DNA from 2 places in the Stenotrophomonas sp. YJH_SMC_20 genome. Region 1 is predicted to be linked to the other one. Evidence: predicted binding sites of a transcription regulator. Region 1 holds the regulator's gene; the other holds the start of a gene.

Evidence for each region. The regulator HrcA, encoded in region 1, represses chaperone genes, less so after heat shock. The targets are predictions, from matches to a motif close to TTNGCACTCNNNNNNNNNGAGTGCNAA.
Region 2: a site for HrcA is predicted at 3,256-3,282, ahead of AC5P6A_RS13065 (co-chaperone GroES). Genes of this name have one in related genera too.

What each region holds. Positions count from the first base shown of each region.
Region 1 covers NZ_JCAFRG010000003.1:233,430-243,326, forward strand. Annotated here, with positions in the region: gene AC5P6A_RS07155 (outer membrane protein assembly factor BamE) at 1-369, opposite strand, end outside; gene fur (ferric iron uptake transcriptional regulator) at 473-889, shown strand; gene AC5P6A_RS07165 (SGNH/GDSL hydrolase family protein) at 948-2,192, opposite strand; gene AC5P6A_RS07170 (LysR family transcriptional regulator) at 2,291-3,208, shown strand; gene recN (DNA repair protein RecN) at 3,319-4,980, opposite strand; gene hrcA (heat-inducible transcriptional repressor HrcA) at 5,096-6,160, shown strand; gene grpE (nucleotide exchange factor GrpE) at 6,224-6,739, shown strand; gene dnaK (molecular chaperone DnaK) at 6,921-8,843, shown strand; gene dnaJ (molecular chaperone DnaJ) at 8,998-9,897, shown strand, end outside.
Region 2 covers NZ_JCAFRG010000006.1:261,099-270,995, forward strand. Annotated here, with positions in the region: gene AC5P6A_RS13050 (serine hydrolase domain-containing protein) at 1-733, shown strand, start outside; gene AC5P6A_RS13055 (hypothetical protein) at 807-1,073, shown strand; gene groL (chaperonin GroEL) at 1,188-2,837, opposite strand; gene AC5P6A_RS13065 (co-chaperone GroES) at 2,922-3,209, opposite strand; gene AC5P6A_RS13070 (endonuclease) at 3,522-5,312, shown strand; gene cutA (divalent-cation tolerance protein CutA) at 5,381-5,719, shown strand; gene AC5P6A_RS13080 (protein-disulfide reductase DsbD family protein) at 5,716-8,100, shown strand; gene AC5P6A_RS13085 (redoxin family protein) at 8,097-8,660, shown strand; gene AC5P6A_RS13090 (PepSY domain-containing protein) at 9,036-9,897, shown strand, end outside.

The sequences.
Region 1 (9,897 bases):
CTTGGGCAGGTTGCGGCCGAACTGGCGCACGGTCTGCTGGGCCAGGGCCTTGTCGTTGCCCGGGAAGTAATCGCCCTCCCAGCGGGTCACGGTGTCATTCTCGAAGAACACCACGAAGTTCTTCACTTCGGTACGGCCCAGGCGGTTCACGCGCTGGCTGGACGTGTAGTCCCAGCGCTGAGCGTGGAACGGGTCGGGAATGGACGGGGTGCCCAGCAGCGCGGTGACCTGCTGCTTGCTCTGCCCGACCTGCAGCTTGGCCACGGCATCTTCCCGGATCAGGTTGCCCTGATAGATGGGTTGCTTGTAGATGATGCCGCACCCGGTGGTGGACAGGGCGACGGCGGCGACCAACAGGAGATTGCGCATCGGGACTGGCGGTTGGGGAAATCAAACCGATGATACACTCCCGGCGTGCCACCGCGACCCAATCCGAGGCAGCTGGCGCTAAATCGCCAATGAACGGAGACCTATGGAAACCCACGACCTGCGTAAAGTCGGCCTGAAGGTGACCCATCCGCGGATGCGGATCCTGGCGCTGCTCGAGCAGCGCAATGCCCAGCACCACCAGCATCACATGACCGCCGAGGACATCTACCGCCAGCTGCTCGAGCATGGCGACGAGATCGGCCTGGCGACCGTCTACCGGGTGCTGACCCAGTTCGAGGCTGCCGGCCTCGTGCTCAAGCACAATTTCGAGGGCGGCCAGGCCGTTTACGAACTGGACCGTGGTGGCCACCACGACCACATGGTCGACGTGGACAGCGGCAAGATCATCGAGTTCGAGAGCCATGAGATCGAGGAGCTGCAGCGCAAGATCGCGGCCGACCATGGCTACGAGCTGGAAGAGCACTCGCTGGTGCTGTACGTGCGCAAGAAGCGGAAGTAGGCCGTTCAGGCCCGCTGGATGCGACGAAACCCCGGGCCTGCCCGGGGTTTTTCGTTGCTTACGGTAGATTCCCGCCACGCCTGGATGATCCCATCAGGAGGTCCAGGTCCACCGCCTCGGCCATCGCCCGGTTCCCTGCATCACCCGGATGCAGGTGATCGCCGGAGTCGTAGGCGGCGGCCATCCGTAACGGCTCGGCCGGGTCGCGCAGCGCCGCGTCCAGGTCGATCACCGCGTCGAACGGGCTGTCCGTACGCAGCCAGGCATTGAGTTGCCGCCGCAGGGCGTCCTTGTCCGGGTGGTAGTAGTCGTCCAGCGGCGTGCCGGGCAGGGCACCAGCGAACGGTGGCAGGGTGGCGCCGATTATCCGCACACCACGCCTGCGGGCCTGTTCTGCCAGGGTGCGATAGCCCGCCTGCAGTTCGGCCAGCGTTGGCCTGGCCTGGCCCCGGGCGAACGCCGTGCCGGGCCAGCTGATGTCGTTGATGCCGATCAGCACGATGACGCTCGCCACGCCGGGTTGATCCAGTGCATCGCGCTGGAAACGGGCCAGGGCGGACTCACCCATGCCGTCGCTCAGCAGCCGATTGCCGGAAATGCCCGCATTGACCACCGCCACCCTGCGCGGGGCGAGGCGCGCGGCCAGATGGTCGGTCCAGCGCTGGTCCTGGTCGAGGCTGGCCGTGGCGCCATCGGTGATCGAGTCGCCGATCACCACCACGCTGCGCGCGCTGGCGTTGGCCTCGACCTCGATACCGGCCAGGAGCAGGCGCGCGGTGGTGCTGCTGGCAGCGCGCAGCGCCTTGGCCCGGCTCTGGTCGCCAGCGGCGATCCAGCTGGTCTGGCGACCGTCCCAATGGAACGTCTGGACCGCCGCCGGCCCCGGCACGAAGACACTGACCTGCAGCGCCTGCCGGTCATCCGTGGCAAGCGCCAGCGGATCGCTCAGCCGTTCCTGGCCGGGACCGATCACCACGCTGGGCTGGCCGTCGAAGCTGAGCGGGTGAGGCGCGCCGCCCATGCGTGCGGAGATGCTGGCCGCTCCGATCCGCAACGGCTGGGTACCGTAGGCATTGCTCAGCCGCACCCGCAGCCGCGCCCCGCCCAGGCTGATGCGCGCGGTCTGGCGGAAAGTCTTGTCATGCAGCGCGGCCGGAACCAGGGTTGGGAAGAGGAAATCCGCGCCCCAGACCGGTTGCGGGCTGGCCTGCCAGCTGGCGACCCAGTGCGGGGCCGTGGCCGCGCTGGCAGCGCCGGACAGGGCAATCAATGCGGCGGCGGTGAACTGGCTCAAGCGGTTCATCGGGCAATCCCGGGAAGGAGGAATCGCCATGGTGATTCTCCGGCCATCTGTGAACTAGACTGCGCATGGATAATCATCTGTGAACTGGATTCATCGTCATGGCGCGACCCGACATCAACCGATCCGGCGAGCTGGAAGTGTTCGTGCGGGTCATCGAGACCGGCGGCTTCTCCGCCGCCGCGCGCACGCTCGACATGACGCCGTCTGCGGTGAGCAAGCTCGTGGCACGATTGGAGCAGCGGCTGGGCACGCGACTGCTGCAGCGATCCACCCGCCAGCTGCAGCTGACCCCGGAAGGCTGCGCGTTCTACGAGCGGGGCCTGCGGGTGCTGGCCGATCTGGAAGAAGCAGAGCGCTGCGCCAGTGCCCATGCCGAACCGCGTGGACGCCTGCGGGTCAACTCCAACGTGCCGTTCGGCCAGCATTTCCTGTTGCCGCTGCTGCCGGCGTTCCTGGCGCGCAACCCGCAGGTGGGGGTGGACCTGACCCTCAATGATGAAGTGATCGACCTTCTGGAGCAGCGCACCGACGTTGCGGTAAGGGCCGGTCCGCTGAAGAGCTCCAGCCTGGTGGCGCGACGGCTGGGCGCGACGCGGATGATGATCGTGGCCGCGCCGGCGTACCTGCAGCGGCACGGGATGCCGCGCAACGCCGACGAACTGCAGTCGCACAACCGGCTGGACATCGGCCACGCGCGTGCGATGCAGGGCTGGCCGCTGCTGCAGGAGGGGCGAGAGCGGATGGTGCTGCCCAGCGGCAACGCCCGTGCCAGCAACGGCGATGCACTGCGCCAGCTGGTGCTGGGTGGTCTGGGCATGGCCCGCCTGGCCGCGTTCCAGGTGCAGGACGACGTCGCCGCCGGGCGCCTGCTGCCGGTGCTGGAAGAGGCCAATCCGGGTGACCTGGAAGAAGTACACGCAGTGTTCCTGGGGCAGGGCGGTTACCTGCCGCTGCGGGTACGCGCGTTCCTCGATTTCCTGGTGGAACAGGTCGATCTGACGCAGCCACGGGGGTAGGGCCGGCCGCTGGCCGGCAACCTCACGATCTTCGCCCACCCGTGTTGGGTTGCCGGCCAGCGGCCGGCACTACCGCGCGGAAGCCGGGCCTATGCCCGGCTCGGGCGGCGTTACACCTGCAGCAGCTTGCGCGCGGCGGCGCGCGCTTCCTTGCTCACTTCCACGCCACCCAGCATGCGCGCCAGCTCTTCTTCGCGCGCCTTGCTGTCCAGCTTTTCCACGGCGCTCTGGGTCATGCCTTCCACCGGCGCCTTGCTGACCCGGTAATGGGCATGGCCCTTGGAGGCGACCTGCGGCAGATGGGTCACGCACAGCACCTGGCGCTTCTCGCCCAGTGCGCGCAGCTTCTGGCCGACGATGTCGGCCACCGCGCCGCCGATGCCTGAATCCACTTCGTCGAACACCATCGTCGGCACCGCGTCCAGATCCAGCGCGGCCACTTCAATGGCCAGCGAGATGCGTGACAGTTCACCGCCCGAGGCCACCTTGCGCAGGGCGCGCGGCGGCTGGCCGGCGTTGGCCGCCACCAGAAACTCCACCCGTTCGGCGCCCTGCGGATCCGGCTTGTCGGCGTCCTGCGGCTCCAGTTCGATCAGGAACTGGCCGCCGCCCATGCCCAGTTCGGCGATGATGCTGGTGGTGGTGGCCGACAGTTCGGCGGCGGCGCTGCGGCGGCTGGCGGTCAGCACTTCAGCCTGCACGCGCCAGGCGGCGGCGGCCTTGTCGATCTCGCCGGCCAGGCGCTGCAGGCGCTCGTCGGCGCCGCGCAGTTGCTCCACTTCGGCATGCATGCGCTCGCGTTGCGCGCCCAGCTCGTCCATCGGCACGCGGTGCTTGCGGGCCAGGTCGTGCAGGCGGCCGAGGCGGCGCTCGTTCTCCTCGAACTGTTCCGGGTCGGCATCCAGATCGTCGTGCACGCGGTCAAGCAGCGACAGGGCTTCGTGCAGCTGGATCGAGGCATTCTCGATCAGGCCGTCCACCTCGCCCAGCCGTGGGTCGTGTTCGATCAGGCGCGACAGCTCGTGGCGCACCTGCTGCAACAGGTCCAGCGCGGAGCTGCCGTCGTCACCGTTGAGCTGGTTGCTGGCCGCCTGGCAGGCACTCAGCAGGGCGCTGGCGTGGGCCTGGCGACGGTGGCTGGCGCCGAGTGCCGCGATCGATTCCGGCTCAAGGTCTTCCCGGTCCAGTTCGCGCAGCTGGTGCTCGAGGAAGCCGATCCGGTCACTGACGTCGCCCTGTTGCGACAGCGCCAGCGATTCATCGACCAGTGCCTGCCAGGCCGCGGCGGCGCGCCGTACCTGGCGGCGTTCGTTCTCGTTGCCGGCATAGGCATCCAGCAGCGCCAGCTGCGACGGGCGCGTCAGCAGGGCCTGCTGTTCGTGCTGGCCGTGGATCTCCACCAGCAACGAGGCCAGGTCGCCCAGCTGGGCCAGGGTCACCGGGCGGCCGTTGATCCAGGCCCGGGAACCGCCGTCGGCGCGGATCACGCGGCGCAGCTGGCATTGGTCCTCGTCGTCCAGCTCGTTGTCGGCCAGCCACTGGCGGGCGGCCTGCAGCTGCTCCAGCGCGAATTCGGCGGAAAGCTCGGCGCGGGCGGCGCCATGGCGGACCACGCCGCTGTCGGCGCGCAGGCCGGACAGGAAGCCCAGCGCGTCGACCATCAGCGACTTGCCGGCGCCGGTCTCGCCTGAAACCACGGTCATGCCTGGCCCGAACTCCAGTTCGGTAGCGCGGACGACGGCGAAATCCTTGATCGAAAGATGTCTGAGCATGGGTAAGGGGGTATCAGCAGCCGCGCAACGCTAGCACGCGGGCGCGGGAGGTCCAATGACTTGCCAAGGTGATGCGCCGCCATTATCTAGTGTCCGTGTCTCACAGGTTGATTCCATGCACGGTTCTCCCGACCAGCTTGCCCCGCGTGCGCGCCATCTGCTGCGCACGCTGATCGCGCGTTATATCCAGGACGGTGAGCCGGTGGGCTCGCAGACGCTGGCACGCGTGGCCGGGCTGGAGGTCAGCCCGGCCACCATCCGCAACATCCTCGGCGACCTGGAGGACCTGGGCCTGCTGGCCTCGCCGCATACCTCGGCCGGGCGGGTACCGACCGCGCACGGCTACCGGGTATTCGTCGACAGCCTGCTGCAGATGCAGCCGCCGGGCGAGGGCGAGCTGGCCCGGCTGCGCCAGGAGCTGGCCGGCGGTGGCAGCACCCAGGCCCTGCTCGGCAGCGCTTCGGAACTGTTGTCGGCGATGAGCCACTTCGTCGGCGTGGTCAGCGCCCCGCGGCGGGAGCAGTTCGCCTTCCGCCAGATCGATTTCGTGGCGCTGGACGGACGGCGGGTGCTGGCGATCCTGGTGTTCGCCGACAACGAGGTACAGAACCGGGTCATTGAGACCCGCCAGGAGTTTGCGCCGGGGCAGCTGGAGCAGGTCGCCAACTACCTCAATGCGCATTTCGCCGGCCTGCCGCTGGCCGAGATCCGCACCCGCCTGCTGCTGGAACTGCGCGATGCCCGGTCCGAACTGGAACAGCTGCTGGCGCACAGCATCGAACTGGCCGAACAGGCCCTGCAGCCGCCGGCCGACGACATGCTGGTGGCCGGCCAGACCCGGCTGATGGGGGTGCAGGACCTGTCTGACCTGGAGCGCCTGCGCGAACTGTTCGAGCTGTTCTCCAGCAAGCGCGAGATCCTGCAGCTGCTGGAGCGGACCATCCAGGCGCCGGGCGTGCGCATCTTCATCGGCGAGGAGACCGGGATGATGCCGCTGCAGGGCGTCTCGCTGGTCACCGCCCCGTACACCGCCAACGGCCAGGTGCTGGGCGTGCTGGGCGTGATCGGTCCCAAGCGGATGGCCTACGACCGCGTGATCCCGCTGGTCCAGGCCACGGCCGATGTGCTCGGCGCGGCCTTTTCACCGGCCTCGCGCACGCCGGGAACATCCGACGCTTGAAACGCAGCATCCCGCCCACACTAGGGTGGTTGGAGGCGGAGTTTGACCGCCAGGGACCCAGACATGAACCACGAACAGCCAGATATCGAATCCCAGCAGAGTGCCGCCGATGCGGCCGCCACCGCCGGCGTCAACGACGAAGTCGAGCGCCTGCGCGCCGAAATCGAACAGGTCAAGGCCGATGCCCTGCGTGAGCGCGCCGACCTGGAGAACCAGCGCAAGCGCGTTGCCCGTGACATCGAACAGGCCCGCAAGTTCGCCAACGAGAAGCTGCTGGGCGATCTGCTCCCCGTGTTCGACAGCCTGGACGCCGGCCTGAAGGCCGCCGGCGACGACCCGCACCCGCTGCGCGAAGGCCTGGAGCTTACCTACAAGCAGCTGCTCAAGGTCGCTGCCGACAACGGCCTGGTCCTGCTGGACCCGATCGGCCAGCCGTTCAACCCGGAACACCACCAGGCGATCAGCCAGGCCCCGACCCCGGGCGCCGCCCCGGGCAGCGTGGTGACCGTGTTCCAGAAGGGCTACCTGCTCAACGAGCGCCTGCTGCGGCCGGCGCTGGTGGTGGTGGCCGCCGAGTGATCCCGCGGGGCCGGGCGGCGGACAGCCACCGCCACCCGACCCGACGCTGAACGCGCCGGATGACCGGAAACACAGCGTTCGGAGGATGGCTTGAATGTTCCACGAGCCTCCCCCACATCGTATTCATCCACCGGCCGAACGGCCGGACTGACCCCAACAAGTATCCTCAGGAGTCTCCCCCATGGGCAAGATCATTGGTATCGACCTCGGCACCACCAACTCGTGCGTGGCGATCATGGACGGCGGCAAGGCCCGCGTCATCGAGAATTCGGAAGGCGATCGCACCACCCCGTCGATCGTCGCCTACACCAAGGACGGCGAAGTCCTGGTCGGTGCCTCGGCCAAGCGCCAGGCCGTGACCAACCCGAAGAACACCTTCTACGCGGTGAAGCGCCTGATCGGCCGCAAGTTCACCGATGGCGAGGTGCAGAAGGACATCGCCCACGTCCCGTACAGCATCCTGGCCCATGACAATGGCGACGCCTGGGTGGCCACCAGCGACGGCAAGAAGATGGCGCCGCAGGAAATCTCGGCCAAGGTGCTGGAAAAGATGAAGAAGACCGCCGAGGACTTCCTCGGTGAGAAGGTCACCGAAGCGGTCATCACCGTGCCGGCCTACTTCAACGACAGCCAGCGCCAGGCGACCAAGGACGCCGGCCGCATCGCCGGCCTGGACGTCAAGCGCATCATCAACGAGCCGACCGCGGCCGCGCTGGCCTATGGCCTGGACAAGGGCGACAACAAGGATCGCAAGATCGTGGTGTACGACCTGGGCGGCGGCACCTTCGACGTCTCGGTGATCGAGATCGCCAACGTCGACGGTGAAAAGCAGTTCGAAGTGCTGGCCACCAACGGCGACACCTTCCTGGGCGGCGAAGACTTCGACAACCGCGTCATCGAGTACCTGGTTGAAGAGTTCAACAAGGACCAGGGCATCGACCTGCGCAAGGATCCGCTGGCCCTGCAGCGCCTGAAGGACGCTGCCGAGCGCGCCAAGATCGAGCTGTCCAGCGCCCAGCAGACCGAAGTGAACCTGCCGTACGTCACTGCCGACGCGTCGGGTCCGAAGCACCTGAACATCAAGCTGACCCGCGCCAAGCTGGAAGCGCTGGTGGATGACCTGATCAGGAAGTCGATCGAGCCGTGCCGCGTCGCCCTGAACGATGCCGGCCTGCGTTCGAGCGACATCAGCGAAGTGATCCTGGTCGGCGGCCAGACCCGCATGCCGAAGGTGCAGCAGGCGGTGACCGAGTTCTTCGGCAAGGAACCGCGCAAGGACGTCAACCCCGACGAGGCCGTGGCACTGGGTGCGGCGATCCAGGGCGGCGTGCTGGGTGGCGACGTCAAGGACGTGCTGCTGCTGGACGTGACCCCGCTGTCGCTGGGCATCGAAACCATGGGTGGCGTGTTCACCAAGATCATCGAGAAGAACACCACCATCCCGACCAAGGCCTCGCAGGTGTTCTCCACCGCCGAGGACAACCAGTCGGCCGTGACCGTGCACGTGCTGCAGGGTGAGCGCGAACAGGCCCGCTTCAACAAGTCGCTGGCCAAGTTCGACCTGTCCGGCATCGAGCCGGCCCCGCGCGGTCTGCCGCAGGTGGAAGTGTCCTTCGACATCGACGCCAACGGCATCCTGCATGTGTCGGCCAAGGACAAGAAGACCAACAAGGAACAGAAGGTCGAGATCAAGGCCGGTTCGGGCCTGTCCGAGGAGGAGATCGCGCGCATGGTCGCCGACGCGGAAGCCAACCGCGAAGAAGACAAGAAGTTCCAGGAACTGGTGCAGGCCCGCAACCAGGCCGACGCCCTGATCCACGGCACCCGCAGCGCGATCACCGAGCACGGCAGCAAGGTCGGCGGCGATGTCATCGGCAAGGTCGAGGCAGCGCTGGCTGACCTGGAAACCGCGATGAAGGGCGACGACAAGGCACAGATCGAAGCCAAGTCGAAGGCACTGGAAGAAGCTGGCCAGTCGCTGTTCGCCGCTGCTTCGGCCGACCAGGGCGGTGCCCCGGGTGCCGACGCCGGCAATGCCGGCAAGGCGCAGGACGACGTGGTCGACGCTGAGTTCACCGAAGTCAAGGACGACAAGAAGTCCTGATCCGGACCGACGCGGGACGCTGGCCACCAGCGTCCCGTTGTCGCATCAGGGTCCTGACCGCCCACCGGCGTGTCGGGGCGCCCGACGCAAGAGCGGACCTGGTTCCGCTCTTCCGCTTTGACGAATCCCGACGTTCCGGAACCCGATTCACGATATGAGCAAGCGCGATTACTACGAAGTGCTGGGCGTTGCCCGCACCGCCACCGACGACGAGCTGAAGAAGGCCTACCGTCGCTGCGCGATGAAGTTCCACCCGGACCGCAACCCGGGTGATGCGGCGGCCGAGGCCTCCTTCAAGGAGTGCAAGGAAGCCTACGAAGTACTGTCCGACGGCAACAAGCGCCGCATGTACGACAGCCACGGCCACGCCGCGTTCGAGCACGGCATGGGCGGCGGTGGTCCGGGCGGCCCGGACATGAACGATATCTTCGGCGATATCTTCGGCAACATCTTTGGTGGCGGCGGTGGTCCGCGCCAGGCCCGTCGCGGCGCCGACATCGGCTACGTGATGGAGCTGGACCTGGAAGAAGCCGTGCGCGGCGTCGAGCGCCGCATCGAGATTCCGACCCTGGCCGAGTGCAGCGACTGCGATGGCAGTGGCTCCGAGGACGGCAAGGTCGAGACCTGCAACGTCTGCCACGGCCGTGGCCAGGTGCGCATCCAGCGCGGCATCTTCGCCATGCAGCAGGCCTGCCACAACTGCGGCGGCCGTGGCCAGATCATCGCCAAGCCCTGCAAGACCTGCCACGGCAACGGCCGCGTCGAGGAAGACAAGGTGCTGTCGGTGAAGGTGCCGGCCGGCGTCGATACCGGCGACCGCATCCGCCTGCAGGGCGAGGGCGAAGCCGGTCCGGCCGGTACGCCGCCGGGTGACCTGTACGTGGAAGTGCGCGTGCGCGAGCATGCGATCTTCCAGCGCGATGGCGACGACCTGCACTGCGAAGTGCCGATCCGCATCTCGCAGGCGGCACTGGGTGACACCGTGCGCGTGGCCACGCTCGGCGGCGAGGCGGAGATCCGCATCCCGGCCGAGACCCAGACCGGCAAGCTGTTC
Region 2 (9,897 bases), on a different contig from region 1:
GCTCAACCATTCCAGTGGCTTTGCCAACTTCGGCTTTCTGGAGCCCGATGGGCGCCTGAAGTTCCACTTCGATCCGGGTAGTCGATATGGGTATTCCGGAGAAGGACTGATCCTGTTGCAGTTCGTGATCGAACGCGGGCGGCTGGGCGAGGATGTGGGTGCGTTGATGCAGCAGCGCGTGTTCGATCGCTTCGGCATGGCGCGCACCAGCATGCTGTGGCGCGCGGATTTCGCCGGCAACCTGGCCGATGGCTGGACCGCCGAAGGCAATACAGAGCCGCACGATGAACGCAGCCGCGTGCGTGCGGCTGGTTCGATGGATACCACCATCGCCGATATGGCCCGTTTCGCCGCTGGCTACGTGCGCGGCGATGGATTGTCAGCGGCGATGCGCAGGGAGCTGGTGCGGCCGCAGCTGCAGATCACCACCGCCAGCCAGTTCCCCACCCTGCAGCCGGAGCTGCCGAAGGCGCAGCAGCGCAAGGACCTGGCGGCTGGCCTGGGCGTGGTGACGTTTCTCGGCCCGCAGGGCGCAGGCTTCTACAAGGGCGGCCACGACGATGCGGTGGGCAATACGCTGGTATGCATGGAGCAGCACCAGCGCTGCGTGGTGATCCTGGGCAACGATGTGCGGGCAGAGGCGGCCTTCCCGGCCTTGGTGGCGTTCGTGCTGGGCGACACCGGCGTGCCGTGGCAGTGGGAGTACGGCGCGGCGAAGGCGTTTGTCAGATGATCGAAGCGTTACCGTTGCACACAGGTCCCGCAGTCGTGCAGCATGCAGACACGGACGCAATGCAGGAGACAGGATGAAGCGCCCAGAGATCGATGCCATTGCCGAAGCGGTGTTGCAGCCGGGTGCACGACGTCTGTGCATCGCTGCACGCCATCGCCAGGCGGCACATCGGCAGCGACGTCAGCGGGTGGGAGCCGGCGCCAGTCTGATCGGCATGGCGGCGGGCCTGCTGCTTGCGCCGATCACGGAGCTGCCGTGGGTACAGGGCATGATCGCGGGAGGTGCGCTGGCCCTGCTGGCGGCCCACCTGTGGCTGCAGCGGCGCGAGGACCGCGCGTAGATTCCCGCCTGGGAGCGGCATCCACGCATGGCGTGGATCTACTTTGATTCCGACCGGCCACAAAAAAACCCCGCCTTCCGGCGGGGTTTTTCATTGCGGGGTGACAGCGAGGACTTAGAAGTCCATGCCGCCCATGCCACCCATGCCGCCCATGCCACCGGCGCCGCCCATGGCCGGCTCGTCCTTCTTCGGAGCTTCGGCCACCATGGCTTCGGTGGTGATCATCAGGCCGGCGATCGAGGCCGCGTTCTGCAGCGCCGAACGGGTCACCTTGGTCGGGTCCAGGATGCCGAACTGCAGCATGTCGCCGAACTCGCCGGTGGCCGCGTTGTAGCCGAAGCTGCCGGTGCCTTCCTTGACCTTGTTGATGATGACCGACGGCTCGTCGCCAGCGTTGGCCACGATCTCGCGCAGCGGGGCTTCCATCGCACGCAGGGCAATCTGGATGCCGTGGTTCTGGTCTTCGTTGGCACCCTTCAGGCCGGCCAGCGCGGTGATCGCGCGGACCAGGGCAACGCCGCCGCCCGGGACCACGCCTTCTTCAACGGCTGCACGGGTAGCGTGCAGGGCGTCGTCGACGCGGTCCTTCTTTTCCTTCATTTCGATTTCGGTCGAGGCGCCGACCTTGATCACGGCAACACCGCCGGCCAGCTTGGCCACGCGTTCCTGCAGCTTCTCGCGATCGTAATCCGAGGAGGTGTCCTGGATCTGGGTCTTGATCTGCGCCACGCGTGCATCAACGTTGGCCTTGTCGCCGACGCCGTCGATGATGGTGGTGTTCTCCTTGGAGACCTGCACCTTCTTGGCGCGGCCCAGGTCCTTGATGGTGGCCTTTTCCAGCGACAGGCCGACTTCTTCGGAGATCACGGTGCCGCCGGTCAGCACGGCCATGTCTTCCAGCATCGCCTTGCGACGGTCGCCGAAGCCCGGGGCCTTGACGGCCACGACCTTGACGATGCCACGGATGGTGTTGACCACCAGGGTCGCCAGCGCTTCGCCTTCGACTTCTTCAGCGACGATCAGCAGCGGCTTGCCGGCCTTGGCGACGCCTTCCAGCACCGGCAGCAGGTCACGGACGTTGGAGATCTTCTTGTCGTGCAGCAGGATGAACGGATCATCCAGGTCAGCGGTCTGCGACTGCTGGTTGTTGATGAAGTACGGCGACAGGTAGCCGCGGTCGAACTGCATGCCCTTGACCACGTCCAGCTCGTTGTCCAGGCCCGAGCCTTCTTCAACGGTGATGACGCCTTCCTTGCCGACTTCCTTCATCGCGTCAGCGATGATCTGGCCGATCGACTCGTCCGAGTTGGCCGAGATGGTACCGACCTGGGCAATCGCCTTGTCGTCGGCGGTCGGCTTGGAGATGTTCTTCAGCTCGGCGACGGCAGCCGAAACGGCCTTGTCGATACCGCGCTTGAGGTCCATCGGGTTCATGCCGGCGGCAACGGCCTTGGCGCCTTCGCGGATCAGGGCCTGGGCCAGCACGGTGGCGGTGGTGGTGCCGTCGCCGGCATCGTCGTTGGTGCGCGAAGCAACTTCCTTCACCATCTGCGCGCCCATGTTCTCGAACTTGTCAGCCAGTTCGATTTCCTTGGCGACGGAGACGCCGTCCTTGGTGATGGTCGGGGCGCCGAAGCTCTTTTCCAGCACGACGTTGCGGCCCTTCGGGCCCAGGGTGGCCTTGACGGCATTGGCGAGAACGTTCACGCCGCGCACCATGCGCGAACGGGCATCTTCACCGAAACGGATATCCTTGGCAGCCATGTGCAGTTACCTCATCTGGTAGCGCCGGGCCATGCCCGGCGGCTGGGTGTTGGAATCAGGGGATGGAACAGGTCGCGCCGGGGCTCAGCCGATGACGGCGAGCACGTCGTCCTCGCGCAGGACCTTGTATTCGACGCCTTCGCTCTTGTACGAGCTGCCGGCGTACTGGCCGTAGATGACCTTGTCGCCGACCTTCAGCGACGGCGCGCGCACGTTGCCGTTGTCCAGCGGCTTGCCCGGGCCGACGGCCACGACCTCACCCTTGGTGGACTTTTCCTTGGCCGAGTCGGGGATGACGATGCCACCGGCGGAGATTTCGTCGGCTTCGATCGGCTTGACCACAACGCGGTCGTGCAGCGGCTTGATGCTCATAGGAGACCTCTTAAGTGATTGATTGGTCTAAAAAAGTCCGGCGATGTTAGCACTCGCCCCAGGCGAGTGCCAGAACCGCACGTGAAGAAACCCGACAACGTCGGGAGCAGGGCAGAGATGGAGCCCCGCCGCCCCCTTTCAAGGGCGGAATGAAAAAAATTTTTCCACCCGCGCGCCTCGGCCAGGGCTTCGGTCCAGATCAATTTCGGTGACAAGCGTCGCACTGTCAGACATCTGACGTTCATTTACGACAAAGTGTCACTGGATCGGCCTTAGGCTCGGTCCGGCATTCCCAATCACAAGGAGGAGTCGATGCGATTGCTGTCCCCGCTTGCCGCTGCCTGCCTGCTGGCGCTGGCCGCTGCGCCGGCCCAGGCCGAGGTCTTCATCAACGAACTGCACTACGACGACAGCACCGCCGCCGGTGACGTCGGCGAAGCGATCGAGGTCGTAGCCACTGCCGGTGAGGACCTGTCCGGCTACCGCCTGTACCTCTACAACGGCAGCAATCCGTCCGCCGCCACCGTCTATGCCAACAACCCGGTCCCGGCCGGCACCGCCGCCGGCTGCGGCAGCGCCACCATCGCCGTGGTCAGTTACCCGACCAACGGGATCCAGAACGGCCCGACCGACGGCATCGCCCTGGTCGATGCCAGTGGCAAAGTGGTCCAGTTCCTCAGCTATGAGGGCGCCATCACCGCCTCCGGTGGCCCTGCCGCCGGCATGACCAGCCAGAACATCCCGGTAGCCGAGACCAACAGCACCGCGCCGGGCACCTCGTTGCAGCTGACCGGCAGCGGCAGCCAGTACACCCACTTCACCTGGGCCGAATCGGCCGGCCAGACCTTCGGCAGCTGCAACAACGGCCAGACTTTCAGCGGCGGTGGCACGCCAGGCCCGAACACGCCGCCGTCGGTGTCCACCACCACCCCGGCGCAGGGCAGCAGCACCTTCCCGGCTGCGGCCGATCTGGAAGTGGTGTTCAGCGAAACCGTGAACCTGGCCAGCGGCGCGTTCGCGCTGAGCTGCGGCACCTCCGGCAGCGTGCCGCTGACCTTCCCGGCGAGCGGCCGCAGCGTGAAGCTGTCCACCAACACCGCGCTGGTGGCCGGTGAAGCCTGCCGCTTCGACATCCGCGCCGCGCGCATCACCGACCTGCTGGGCGCGCACCCGGCCGCCGACAGCCGCATCGCCTTCACCGTGGCCAGCACCGGCGGCAATCCGGACCCGGGCAACCCGGGCGTGCCGGCCGGCTACTACTCCAGGGTCAACACCAGCAGCCCCAGCCAGCTGCGCTGCTCGCTGCACGCCACCATCAAGGGCCACACCGCCTACCCGTACAGCGGCTCGGGCACCAGCACCTGGACCATCCTGGAAATCGCCGACGAGGATCCGAACAACCCGAACCGCATCCTCGATGCCTACCGCAACCGCAGCTACGCCAAGGTCAGTGATCGTGCGGGCACCGGCAGCGGCCTGACCTACAACCGCGAGCACACCTGGCCGAACTCGCTGGGCTTTGCCACCACCACCGGTGACAAGGGCCTGCCCTACGCGCCGTACACCGATACCCACATGCTGTACCTCACCGACGCGCAGTGGAACGCCGACCGCGGCAACAAGCCGTTCGCCAAGTGCGATGCCAGCTGCGGTGAGCGTGCCACCGAAGCCAACAATGGGCAGGGCGGCGGCAGTGGTGGCTATCCGGGCAACTCCAACTGGGTGCGCACGCCGGACGGCAACACCGGCACGTTCGAGGTGTGGGGCAAGCGCAAGGGCGACATGGCGCGCGCGGTGATGTACATGGCGATCCGCTATGAGGGGGGCAAGGATGCGGCCACCGGTCAGTCCGAGCCGGACCTGGAGCTGACCGACGACCGCAGCAGGATCGTCAAGACCAGCAGTTCGCCGGCCTACATGGGCCTGCTGTCGACGCTGATCGACTGGCACCTGTCCGATCCGCCGGATGATGCCGAGCGTGCCCGCAATGACGTGGTCTACAGCTTCCAGGGCAATCGCAACCCGTTCATCGACCACCCCGAGTGGGCGACCCCGGCCCTGTTCACCTCGGCCAAGCCAGCCACCTGCCAGCTGGCCAACTGACCGCGCAACGCTGCGGTCCACTGCCGCCGCCGGGCCCTGACCCGGCGGCGGCCCTATACTCGACGGTCATGTCGACCGTCGATCCCGTCCTGCTGCTGTTGACCACCTGCCCGGACCGGGCCAGTGCCGAGCGCATCGCGCACGCGCTGGTAGGCGAGCGCCTGGCGGCGTGCGTGACCCGCCTCGACGGCGCACAGTCGACCTACCGCTGGCAGGGCGAGGTGACCACCGACGCGGAGCTGCAACTGCTGGTGAAGACCACCGCGAGCCGCGTCGATGACGCAATCGCCCGGATCGTCGAACTGCATCCGTATGAACTCCCGGAGTGCATCGCGGTCGAAACCCGGGCCGGCCTGCCGGCGTATCTGGATTGGATCCGGGCACAGACCCGGGAGGACACTGATTGAAGACTCTGTTTGCGCGTGGCGCTGCCTTGTGCGCCCTGTTGTGCCTTTCGCTGCCCGCGTTCGCCCTGGATGAGAAAGACCTGCTGCCGGTGGACCAGGCGTTCGCATTGACCGCCACTGCCCCCGAACGTGGCCAGGTGCAGTTGCAGTTCAAGATCGCGCCAGGCTATTACCTGTATCGCCACCGTACCAGCGTCAAAGCCGACCCGGCCTTCAATGCCGGCGCGCTGCAGATGCCCAAGGGCGACAAGCACCACGACGATTTCTTCGGCGAGGTCGAGACCTATCGCGAGCGCCTGCTGGCCACCCTGCCCGGCACGCCGACCGACGCTGCCGGCACCATCAGCCTGGAAGTGCGTTATCAGGGCTGCGCCGATGCCGGTGTCTGCTACCCGCCGCAGAAGCGCGTGGTGCAGGTCACCCTGCCGGGCGCCGGTGCGGCGGCGGCGGTGCCTGCCGCGCGTGCCGGTGCGGCCAGCCCGTTCAACAACCCGCTGGCCGGTGCCGGCAACAGCGGTGGCCTGCGCCTGCCGGGCGCGGCCAACAACAGCCAGGCCCTGCCGCTGCCGTCGGAACAGGCGTTCGGCTTCGATGCCATCGCCAGCGACGGCAACACCCTGCTGCTGCGCTTCAGCCCAGCGCCCGGCTATTACCTGTATCGCGACCGCACCTCGCTGAAGCTGGAAGGCAGCGCCGGCGTGCTGGCCGGCAAGCCGCGCTGGCCAGCCGCGCAATCGCATCGCGACGAGCACTTCGGCGATGTCTCGGTCTACTTCAACCAGGTGGAAGTGCCGCTGCCGCTGCGCCGCGCTGTCACTGATGCCGTCGACAGCACCCTGGTGGTGACCTTCCAGGGCTGCCAGACCGATGGCATCTGCTACCCGCCGATGACCCGCCGGGTGAAGCTGTCGATTCCGGCCGGCAAGGTCAGCGCCAGCGCCGACCAGGCGCCAGCGCGCAATGACGTGATCAACCCGCTGCCTGCTGCCAACGGCGCACCGCGCGAAGCCGCCAACGGCGCCCCGCTGCGCCTGCTGCCAACCGTGCCCAACACGGATGCAGCGGCACCGGCCGCCGCAGGTGGCGCCACCGCCAGCAGTGAATTCGCCATCGATGCACAGGGCGACAATGCGCTGCGCACGCGTCCGCCGGTGACGACGCCGAATCCTGATCGTTCGTTCGTCTGGGTCCTGCTGCTGGCGCTGGCCGGTGGCCTGGTACTGAACCTGATGCCCTGCGTGCTGCCGATCCTCTCGCTGAAGGTGCTGAGCCTGGCGCAGAGCGGCGAAAGCGCGCAGCGCGCGCGCAGCCACGCGCTCTGGTACACGCTGGGCGTGCTGGTCGCGTTCGCCGTGATCGGCGCGTTGATGGTCGGCCTGCGCGCGATCGGCAATGCCGTCGGCATCGGCTTCCAGCTGCAGCACCCGGGTGTGGTGGCGGCGCTGGCCTACATCATGTTCGCGGTAGGCCTGAGCCTGTCCGGCGTGTTCACCCTGGGCGGCGGCATCGGCAATCTGGGCCAGTCGCTGGCCAGCCGCAGCGGCCCGGCCGGTGACTTCTTCACCGGTGCGCTGGCCTGCGTGGTCGGCAGTGCCTGCGTCGGCCCGTTCATGGGTGGCGCGATCGCCTACGCGTTCATTGCCCCGCCGCTGAAGGCGATGACCGTGTTCCTGTTCCTCGGCCTGGGCCTGGCGCTGCCGTTCCTGCTGATCGGCTTCGTGCCGGCGCTCGCACGCCGCCTGCCCAAGCCGGGCCCGTGGATGGAAACGCTCAAGCACGTGCTGGCCTTCCCGATGTATGCCACCGCGCTGTGGCTGCTGTGGGTGCTGGGCAAGCAGCGTGGCGTGGATGGCATGGCGCTGGTGCTGGGTGGCCTGCTGCTGCTGGCGTTCGGCCTGTGGCTGTTCGAGCGCAACCGCTGGACCGGCTCGCGTGCGGTGACACTGCTGGGCGTACTGCTGGCGATCGGCGCGCTGGTGCCGGCCTGGGGTGTGACCCAGCTCGCACCGCCGGCGCGGGCCGCACAGGCCGCCAGCGACAACGTGGTCGAGTATTCACCGCAGTTGCTGGACCGCCTGCGCGCCGACAACCGGGTGGTGTTCGTCAACATGACCGCCGACTGGTGCGTAAGCTGCAAGGCCAACGAGCGCGCCGTGCTGTCGCGGCCGGAATTCAAGGAACTGCTCAAGCGCACCAACGCGGTGTACATGCGCGGCGACTACACCAATGTCGACCCGCAGATCACCACGTTCCTGGAAGAGCACAAGGCCGTGGGCGTGCCACTGTACGTGGTGTACGGCCCCGGCGCGCCGCCGACCGTGCTGCCGACCCTGCTGACCCAGGCGGTGGTGGAGGAAGCGCTGCTGCGCACCGCACGATGAAGTGGCAACGGCCAGCGCTGCTGTGGACAGCGGTGCTGGCCGCCGGCCTTGGCCTGTGGGCCGGCCATCGATTGACACCGGCGCCGGTGGCGCCTGAGGCCGTGCCGGGAGCGCCTGCTGTGGCGGCTGCCGCACCCACCCTGCAGGTCGGCGACAGCCTGCCCACACTGTCGCTGCCGGATCTTGAAGGCCGGCCGCTGGACCTGCGCCAGCACGCTGGCGGTCGCCCGCTGTTGATCAATGTCTGGGCCAGCTGGTGCGCGCCCTGCGTTGAAGAAATGCCCGAACTGGCGCGTTTCGCACATGTCCAGGGCGAGCACGGTGTGCAGGTGCTGGGACTGGCGCTGGATACGCCGGAGGACGTGCGCCGTTTCCTGCAGCGGGTACCGGTGGATTACCCGATCGTGATCGAGACCCCGGGGCCGCGCGATGCCAGCGTGCAGCTGGGCAATACACAGGGCCTGCTGCCCTACAGCGTGCTGTTCGATGCACAGGGGCGGCTGGTGAAGGCGAAGCTGGGGCCGTTCGCCCACGGCGAGATCGACAACTGGGTGAAGTGAGGGTGTTTTTTTGCAGGGCTTGCAGCCCTGCACCCTGCTCAATGCAACGGCAACGGCCAGAGCCAAAGCCAAAGCGGGCTTTCCGTGGGATGGCGGGGTGGGTCCGGTTGAGGGGGCGTGAGCCGCATGGATGCGGCGACCGAGCTTACATGGACGTACTTGCAGCGTCCCCCTCAACCGGACCCACCCCGCCAACCCACGGAAAGCCAGCTTTTGACGTTGACGTTGCTCCGGCTTGTAGCGGGTGCAGGGCTGCAAAGCCCTGCAACAAAACCCTCCTTGACCGTAGCCCGTCCGCCACGGAGAATTCCGCGATTAATTCTCATTTGCTGTTGCGCAGGATGCGGGCGGCAGCCTTCGGGGCCCCCTCCTTCGATGTTCAAGAACGTCCTGTTCCAACTGCACTGGCTGCTGGGCATCACCGCCGGCGCCGTACTGGCCGTGATGGGCCTCAGCGGCGCCGTGCTGTCCTTTGAGGATGAGCTGCTGCGAGCAGCCAACCCCGGCTTCGCCGAGATCGCTGAACACCATGCTGATGGCCAGCTTCCGCTCGAACTCAGCGAACTGGCAACGCTGCTGCAGGCCGGCGGTGATCGCCCCCTGCAGCGCCTGCGCGTGGATGCCACCGGCCAGCGACCGTCGGTGGCGCGCTTTGCTGGCGGCAAGGAACACTGGGTGTACTTCGACCCCTACAGCGGTGAGCGCTTCAGCGCCCTGCGCGGGCAGGCCCTCTTTGACTTCGTCGAGGACCTGCATCGGCATCTTGCCGCCGGTGAGCGCGGCAAATGGATCACCGGCAGCTGCGCCATCGCCCTGGTGTTCTTCACCTTGTCCGGGCTCTACCTGCGCTGGCCACGACGCTGGTGGCACTGGCGCAGCTGGCTGGCAGTAGAGTGGAAGCGCAGTGGACGCGGCTTCCTGTGGAGCCTGCACTCCGTGGCCGGCACCTGGGTGCTGTTGATCTACCTGATGAGTGCGCTGACCGGCCTGTGGTGGTCCTTCGACTGGTACCGCAGCGCAGCCAACACCCTGCTGGGCGTCGCACCGGCCGCCAAACACAAGGTCGCCGCCGACGCCGCCCTGGACCTGGAGCGCATCGAAGCCACGCTGTATGCGCTGCCCGGCGTGCGCACCGGCTACATCGACCTGCGTCTGCCGGAGAAACCGGGGCAGGTACTGAATGTGCGCGTGATGGCCGGTGACCCGTCGCAGCGCGGTGGGCGGCATGACCGCGCGC